Regions from separate parts of the Streptomyces sp. FXJ1.172 genome, predicted to be linked through region 2. Evidence: riboswitches for the same ligand, from Rfam matches in the RefSeq annotation. Region 2 holds a riboswitch; the other holds the start of a gene.
What was found. A riboswitch is a leader RNA that binds a small molecule or an ion and turns the genes downstream of it on or off. The one in region 2 is predicted to bind cobalamin.
Positions count from the first base shown of each region.

Region 1: another riboswitch for cobalamin. It lies ahead of A6P39_RS39900 (HoxN/HupN/NixA family nickel/cobalt transporter); the one in region 2 lies ahead of A6P39_RS16140 (ribonucleoside-diphosphate reductase subunit alpha).

Region 1 is NZ_CP119133.2:8,869,401-8,873,606, forward strand. It holds gene A6P39_RS39890 (TIGR03619 family F420-dependent LLM class oxidoreductase) at 1-196, opposite strand, end outside; gene A6P39_RS39895 (NmrA family NAD(P)-binding protein) at 412-1,281, shown strand; gene A6P39_RS39900 (HoxN/HupN/NixA family nickel/cobalt transporter) at 1,332-2,441, opposite strand; cobalamin riboswitch at 2,469-2,658, opposite strand; gene A6P39_RS39905 (ArsR/SmtB family transcription factor) at 2,740-3,123, shown strand; gene A6P39_RS39910 (helix-turn-helix domain-containing protein) at 3,226-4,206, opposite strand, start outside.
Region 2 is NZ_CP119133.2:3,666,951-3,671,156, forward strand. It holds gene mctP (monocarboxylate uptake permease MctP) at 1-1,037, shown strand, start outside; cobalamin riboswitch at 1,221-1,345, shown strand; gene A6P39_RS16140 (ribonucleoside-diphosphate reductase subunit alpha) at 1,472-3,841, shown strand; gene A6P39_RS16145 (ribonucleotide-diphosphate reductase subunit beta) at 3,841-4,206, shown strand, end outside.

The sequences.
Region 1 (4,206 bases), 5.2 Mb from region 2:
CGGCGGAGTTGAGTTGCTCGGGGATGGTCGCGCCACGCCCGCCGTAGCCGACGACCGGATCGACCGCGGCGAGGTTGCGGTCGCCCACCCAGAGGCTCGCGGCTCCCGCCTCCTCGACGGCGGAGGCGAACGCCGCTGCGTGAGCCACGCCGGAGGCCTGCCGGTGGAACTGGGGGAGAGCGAAACCGAGCTTCACGACTTTCCTCTTCCTCGCCGGCATGTATGACCTACGGCGAGTTCATAACACCTTCCTCGGCGGCCGGTGTGCCGGAGGCGTCTTGCGCGGATTTGGTGCGCGGAGATCCGGCCACGGGTTCTGTCAGGGTCGGTGAGCCCATGGAAATAGGGGACATGAGGTGTCCGGATTGGCCCGTAGTGTCGTGCTGGAAGCCGTAGAAGGGACACCATGCCATGCGCGTAGCAGTCACGACGCCCACCGGAAACGTCGGGCGCCACGTCGTCTCCATGCTCCTGAGAGCCGGGATCCGTCCGCTGGTCCTCGCGCGCGATCCCGGCCGGCTCGATGCTGCCGTCCGGCGCGAGGTCGAGGCGGTCGCGGTGGACCAGCGCGACCGCCAGGCCGTCGTCGCTGCCACCGCCGGGGTCGACGCTCTGTTCTGGGTCGACCCACCGTCGACGGGTGACGATCCGCTCGCGGACTATGAGCTGGCCACGGCGAGCGTGGTGAGCGCCGTCAGGGCGAACGGCATCGAACGGACGGTCTTCCAGAGCAGCGTCGGTGCCGAGAAGCGCCACGGGGCCGGCGAGATCGACGGCCTCGCAGGAACCGAACTGGCCCTCGACGCCCTCGGCGCCACGGTTACGCACCTGCGGTGCGGCTACTTCTTCACCAACCTCATGCTCCAGCTCGATGCGGTCCGGGCGGGCGCGATTCCGGTGATCCTGCCTTTGGACCAGGCCCTTCCCTGGGTCGCGCCACGCGACATCGCGGAGGTCGCCGTGACACGCCTCCTGTCGGCCGACTGGTCCGGACGCCGTGTCCAGGCCGTCCACGGCCCGGCCGACCTCACCTGGCCCCAGGCCGCCGAGACGGTGTCCGCCGCCACCGGCCGCCCGCTGCGTGCCGAGCGTGTCAGCGATGACGCGATGCGGAACCTGCTGCACGCATCCGGGATGTCCGCCGGCCTGGCCGAGGCAGTCATCGGGATGTCGACCGGGCTGAGGGACGGTTTCGTCCCGGAACAGCCGCGAACCCTGCGCACCACCACACCGACCACTCTGGCCGCCTGGGCCTACGACGTCCTCCGCCCCGCACTGTGAGTGACCTGCCCCTTCAGCGGAAGGGCGGCTGCTCGGCCGCGATGGCAGCCTCAGCCGGCGTCGGCCGCGCCGGCGCTCCAGCGTTCCTCGACCTTGGCCAGGCGCCAGTAGGCGATCGCCGCGGCCCAGACGACCACGAACAGGCCGACGATGACGTAGCCGACGTTGTCCAGGTCCAGGCCCGCGATCCAGCCGGTGACGTCGTCGCTCAGGCCGAGCTTGTCGTGCAGGACGCCGACCAGTTCGATCGTGCCGACGAAGAAGGCCACCGCGATGGACAGGCCGGTGATCGTGAGGTTGTAGAACACCTTGCGGACGGGGTTCGAGAAGGCCCACTGGTAGGCGAAGTTCATGAACGTGCCGTCGAGCGTGTCGAACAGGCTCATGCCGGCGGCGAAGAGGAGCGGCAGGCACAGGACGGCGTACCAGGGCAGGCCGGCGGCGGCGCCGTTGCCGGCCAGGGCGAGCAGCAGGACCTCGGTCGTGGTGTCGAAGCCGATGCCGAACAGGAAGCCGAGCGGGAACATCTGGCCGGGCCGGCGGACGGACTTGGTGAGGCGGCCCAGGATGCGGTTCATGAATCCGCGCGCGTCGAGGTGGGCCTCCAGCTCCGTCTCGTCGTACTGGCCGGCCCGCATGGCGCTGAAGACGCGGAGGATGCCGAACAGCGCCACGAGGTTGAGGGCGGCGATGAGGTACAGGAAGCCGCCGGAGACCGTGGTGCCCACCGTGCCGAGGATCTGGTGGGTGCGGGAGCCGTCGTTCATCAAGGTGCCCGCGAGCTTCGCGCCGCCGGCGACCAGCGCGGCCAGTGCGACCACCACGCTGGAGTGCCCGAGCGCGAACCAGAAGCCCACCGACACCGGCCGCTGACCGTCGGCCATCAGCTTGCGGGTGGTGTTGTCGATGGCGGCGATGTGGTCGGCGTCGAAGGCGTGCCGCATCCCGAGGGTGTAGGCCGTGATGCCCAGGCCGACCCCGAACGCCTTGCTGCCGACCTCGTAGTGATGAGGGACCACGAGCAAGAAGAGGATCCCGAAGGCGACCACGTGCAGGGCGACGACCACGGCCAGCAGGCCGGCGGTTCGGACGGTGTCCTCACGGCGCCAGCGGAACGACTTGGCGGCGGTGGTTTCGGGCACACCTGGGGACAGGGTCATACGGTCACGCTCCAGCACCTCGTGGATCAGCTTCGTGATGCCGTGGCCGGTCTCCTGGCTGACGGGTCGACGCTCCCGCCCCTGCCTTCCCGGCCGTGAGGCCAGTGGCAACGCGTGGGGCGAGAACTTCCCGATCACAGTGGCGAGGGCCGCTCCGGACTGAGCCTTTGAGGGGCTGTCACCGGTCTTCCCGAACACCACGGCCCTGTCACCCTAGAAGGTGGCGGCTCGTACCTGCAAGCCTGCACAACTGATCAGATATCGCGGCTCGAGTGCCGGTGGCTGCGATGATGAGTACATGCATCTCGTCCCCGCGGAACGCTCCGGGCAGCGCACCATCGACGGCCACAGGGTCTGCGATGCCATCGCCGCCGTCGGCGAGCCCGAGCGTGTGCGCGCCTGGGCCGATCGCTTCACTCTGCTCTCCGACCCCGGACGTCTGTCCCTGCTGCTCGCCCTCCGTGAGGCCGGACCCATCGCCGTCTCCGATCTGGCCGTCGCCACCGGTATGCGGGACACCGCGGTCTCCCAGGCCCTGCGCCTACTGCGCACCGCGGGCATCGTCGAGGGCGACAAGGACGGCAGGATCGTCCGCTACCGGCTCGTCGACGGCCCGATCTCCGACTTGCTGCAACACTGCACGTCCCGCGAGCCGGAAGCGGACGGTACGCCGCTCCGCTAGGCCCTGGGCCGCCCGAGCACCGATCGGTCCTGGACCGGCTGCCGCAGGGCTAATGCGTGCTCGGTCAATCGGTGTGCACGCACGCCCGGCCGGGTGTCCCGGTCACCGCTGCAATCGCTGCCTGCGGTACGTGCCCGGCGTCACCCCGTAGGCCGACTTGAACGTACGGTTGAACACCGCGGCGTCACTGAAACCCCACCGCCTCGCGATCTCGCGCGCACTGCGCTGCGCCTGGGACGGATCGGCCAGGTCCGCCCTGCAGTGTTCCAGGCGGCTTTCGCGCAGGAACGTGCCGACGGTGAGCCCGTCCCGCTGGAAGAGGTGGTGCAGGTAGCGCAGCGAGATGTGGTTGGCGGCGGCGATCGAGGCCGGTGACAGGTCGGCGTCGCGTAAGTGGTCGGCGACGTACGCCTTGATCTCGCGCAGCAGCAGGTCCGGTCCCGAGGGGACGGCCGCCGGCGAGGGGCGCACCGGTTCGGACGGGTGCCGGTCCGTCTCGCCGTGGAGGAATGCGGTCTCGCTGTCGAGGAAGGCCGTCGCGAGGCTGACCGCGGCGGTGCCCCACCACGCGGTGTGCCGGGCATCGACGGACGGCACGTGTGCGGCGAGCCCCTGCACGAAGGACGACAGGAGGGCCGCGGGCCCCGACCGGGTCGGCGCGGGACGCCCGGACACGTCGTGCAACACCGCGCCGGGCAGCGGCAAGGCCGCTTCGGGCAGATGCAGGACCAGCGCCCGGACCGGGGGACCGGCGGTTTCGGCCGAGAGCCGGACGCACAGGGAAGGCTCCCGCAGCATCACGGTGCCGGAGTCCAACCGGACAAGCCGTTCATCACGGTCGACGACCAGCGGCCCGCGCGTCGCGAAGACCAGGTGCCAGGTCCGCGGCGCACTGGCGGCGCACCGGGCCTCCAGCTCCACCACGGCCGGCGACGCGGGCGGGCTCAGCAGGGACAGCCGCACCGGCCCGAGGTCGAAGTGGTGCCGCTGGCCCGCACTCGTGCCGGGCTGTCCGGCGGCGGGCTTTTGAAGGCGAGTGCCGGTGGCGGACGCCGTGCCGTACGCGGTCTCACGCTCGTCCGG
Region 2 (4,206 bases):
CCGCCCTGATCGCGTTCGTCAAGGACGCCCTGATCTACATCGTCATCGCGGTGGCGATCATCTACATCCCGGTCAAGCTGGGCGGCTTCGACGACATCTTCGCCAAGGCGGGCCACGCGTTCAGCCAGGTCAACCCCGCCACCGGCAAGCCGCGCGGCGCGCTCGCACCGCCGCAGGCGGGCCAGTGGACGTACGCCACCCTGGCCCTCGGCTCCGCCCTGGCCCTGTTCATGTACCCGCACTCGATCACCGCGACCCTGTCGTCCAAGAGCCGTGACGTGATCCGCCGCAACACCACGATCCTGCCGCTGTACTCCCTGATGCTCGGCCTGCTGGCCCTGCTGGGCTTCATGGCGATCGCGGCCGGGGTCAAGGTCAAGAACGGCCAGCTGGCGATCCCCCAGCTGTTCGAGGACATGTTCCCGGACTGGTTCGCGGGCGTGGCCTTCGCGGCGATCGGCATCGGCGCGCTTGTCCCGGCGGCCATCATGTCGATCGCGGCGGCGAACCTGTTCACCCGCAACATCTACAAGGACTTCATCAAGCCGGACGCCACACCGAAGCAGGAGGCCCAGGTCTCCAAGATCGTCTCGCTGCTGGTGAAGGTCGGCGCCCTGGCCTTCGTCCTCACCATGGACAAGACGGTCGCGATCAACTTCCAGCTCCTCGGCGGCATCTGGATCCTGCAGACCTTCCCGGCGCTCGTCGGCGGCCTGTTCACCCGCTGGTTCCACCGCTGGGCGCTGCTCGCCGGCTGGGCGGTCGGCATGCTCTACGGCACGATCGCCGCGTACGGCGTCGCCTCCCCGACCCAGAAGCACTTCGGCGGCTCGGCGAAGGAGATCCCGGGCATCGGTGAGATCGGCTACATCGGCTTCACGGCGTTCGTCCTGAACGTGGCCGTCACGGTGGTCCTCACCCTCGTCCTCAAGGCCCTGAAGGCCCCCGAGGGCGTGGACGAGACCAAGCCGGAGGACTACACGGCGGACGCGGGAGAGCCGGGGGTCGAGACGGAACTGGCAGGCGCCGTGCTCTGAGCCGCGCCCCGGAGGGGCACTGCGCGAGCAACCGCGAACGACCCGCAGCGGGCCGCCGGGGAACGAACCCACGGCGGCCCGTTCCGCATGCCGCTCGTCATACACAAGTTGACGCTCTGAAGCCAGCGCAACACACAACAGACACAACATCTGGGGGTGCCACGACAGCCCGGCACTAGATGTATGCTCATCCTCGCTGTCGTCGCAGGGGAATCCGGTGCGAATCCGGAACTGTCCCGCAACGGTGTACTTGTGCGCATCCGCGCCCAGGAGTCAGTCCGAGGACCTGCCGGCAGCGTGCGCCCGGCCGTCCGGCCCGGGTGCCTTCCGACGTCCGGGCCTCGTGGAATGGGCCGGTGGACGCGACGCGTGCGCGCTCGTGGCTGCCCCCTGCCCTCCGCAAGGCCCCCGTGCCGAGCGAGGGAGAGTCCCACGTGACCATCGCGCCAGCAGATCCGGCTTCAGCCAGCGGCCTGGACACCGACGGTCCCGGTACCGCGTTGCTGCGGACCCTGACCGAGCTGACCGCCGACCTCCCCGACGCCGACCCCGGCCGGGTCGCCGCCGCCGCGCTGCGCGGCCGGTCGGCAGGCGCCGACGAGGCGGAGCTGCGGGAGCTGGCCACGGAGGCCGCCGCCGGGCTGATTTCCGAGGACCCCGCCTACTCCCGGCTGGCCGCCCGGCTGCTGACCCTCTCCATCCGCGCCGAGGCCGCCTCGCAGGGCGTGACGTCCTTCACCGAGTCCGTCGCGGTCGGCCACCGCGAGGGCCTCATCGCCGAGCGCACCGCCCAGTTCGCACGGCTGCACGCGGCCCGCCTCGACGCGCTGGTCGACGTGGCGGCCGACGACCGCTTCGGCTACTTCGGCCTGCGCACCCTGCACAGCCGCTACCTGCTGCGCCACCCGATCACCCGCAAGGTCATCGAGACCCCCCAGCACTTCATGCTGCGGGTCGCGAGCGGCCTCGCCGAGGACGACAGCGTCCGCTCCGTCGAGGAGGTCACCGCGCTCTACAGGCTCATGAGCCGCCTCGACTACCTGCCGTCCTCCCCCACGCTGTTCAACTCCGGCACGCGGCACCCCCAGATGTCGTCCTGCTACCTCCTCGACTCCCCGCTGGACGAGCTGGACTCCATCTACGACCGCTACCACCAGGTGGCCCGGCTGTCGAAGCACGCCGGCGGCATCGGGCTGTCGTACTCCCGGATCCGCAGCCGCGGTTCGCTGATCCGCGGCACCAACGGGCACTCCAACGGCATCGTGCCGTTCCTGAAGACGCTGGACGCCTCGGTGGCCGCCGTGAACCAGGGCGGCCGGCGCAAGGGTGCGGCCGCGGTGTACCTGGAGACCTGGCACTCCGACATCGAGGAGTTCCTGGAGCTGCGGGACAACACCGGTGAGGACGCCCGCCGTACGCACAACCTGAACCTCGCGCACTGGATCCCGGACGAGTTCATGCGCCGGGTCAACGCCGACGCCGAGTGGTCGCTGTTCTCCCCGGCGGACGTGCCCGAGCTGGTGGACCTGTGGGGCGCGGAGTTCGACGCCGCCTACCGCAAGGCCGAGGCGGCGGGCCTGGCGAAGAAGACCATCGCGGCCCGCGAGCTGTACGGCCGGATGATGCGCACCCTCGCGCAGACCGGCAACGGCTGGATGACCTTCAAGGACGCGGCCAACCGCACCGCCAACCAGACGGCCCTGCCGGGCCACGTGGTCCACTCCTCCAACCTCTGCACGGAGATCCTGGAGGTCACGGACGACGGCGAGACGGCGGTCTGCAACCTGGGTTCGGTGAACCTCGGCGCGTTCGTCGACACGGCGAGCGGCGACATCGACTGGCAGCGGCTGGACGAGACGGTCCGCACCGCCGTCACCTTCCTCGACCGGGTCGTGGACATCAACTTCTACCCGACCGAGCAGGCGGGCCGCTCCAACGCCAAGTGGCGTCCGGTCGGTCTCGGCGCGATGGGTCTGCAGGACGTCTTCTTCAAGCTGCGTCTGCCCTTCGACTCCGCCGAGGCCAAGGCCCTCTCGACACGGATCGCCGAGCGGATCATGCTCGCCGCGTACGAGGCCTCCGCCGACCTCGCCGAGCGCAGCGGCCCGGTGCCGGCCTGGGAGAAGACCCGTACGGCCCGGGGTGTGCTGCACCCGGACCACTACGACGTGGAGCTGACCTGGCCCGAGCGCTGGGACGCGCTGCGCCGGCGTGTTGCCGAGACGGGCCTGCGCAACTCGTTGCTCCTCGCGATCGCCCCGACGGCCACCATCGCCTCCATCGCCGGCGTGTACGAGTGCATCGAGCCGCAGGTGTCGAACCTGTTCAAGCGCGAGACGCTGTCGGGTGAGTTCCTCCAGGTCAACTCCTACCTGGTGCAGGACCTGAAGAACCTCGGCGTGTGGGACGCCCGTACCCGTGAGGCGCTGCGCGACTCGAACGGCTCGGTGCAGGACTTCGCGTGGATCCCCGAGGAGGTGCGCGCGCTGTACCGCACGGCGTGGGAGATCCCGCAGCGCGGCCTGATCGACATGGCCGCGGCCCGCACCCCGTTCCTGGACCAGTCGCAGTCCCTGAACCTGTTCCTGGAGACGCCGACGATCGGCAAGCTCTCCTCGATGTACGCGTACGCCTGGAAGTCGGGCCTGAAGACGACGTACTACCTGCGCTCCCGCCCGGCGACCCGGATCGCCCGCGCGGCCCAGGCGCAGTCCCCGAAGACCATCCCCGTCCAGCAGGCCGCCGACCCCGACGCGATCGCCTGCTCCCTGGAAAACCCCGAGTCCTGCGAGGCCTGCCAGTAATGTCCGACCGTCCTCAGAACCTTCTCGACCCGGGCTTCGAGCTGACCCTGCGTCCCATGCGCTACCCGGACTTCTACGAGCGCTACCGGGACGCGATCAAGAACACCTGGCACGTGGAGGAGGTCGACCTCCACTCGGACGTCGCCGACCTCGCGAAGCTGACGCCCGAGGAGCAGCACCTCATCGGCCGGCTGGTCGCCTTCTTCGCGACGGGTGACTCGATCGTCGCGAACAACCTGGTGCTGACGCTGTACAAGCACATCAACTCCCCCGAGGCGCGGCTGTACCTGAGCCGTCAGCTCTTCGAGGAGGCCGTGCACGTCCAGTTCTACCTGACCCTGCTGGACACCTACCTGCCCGACCCG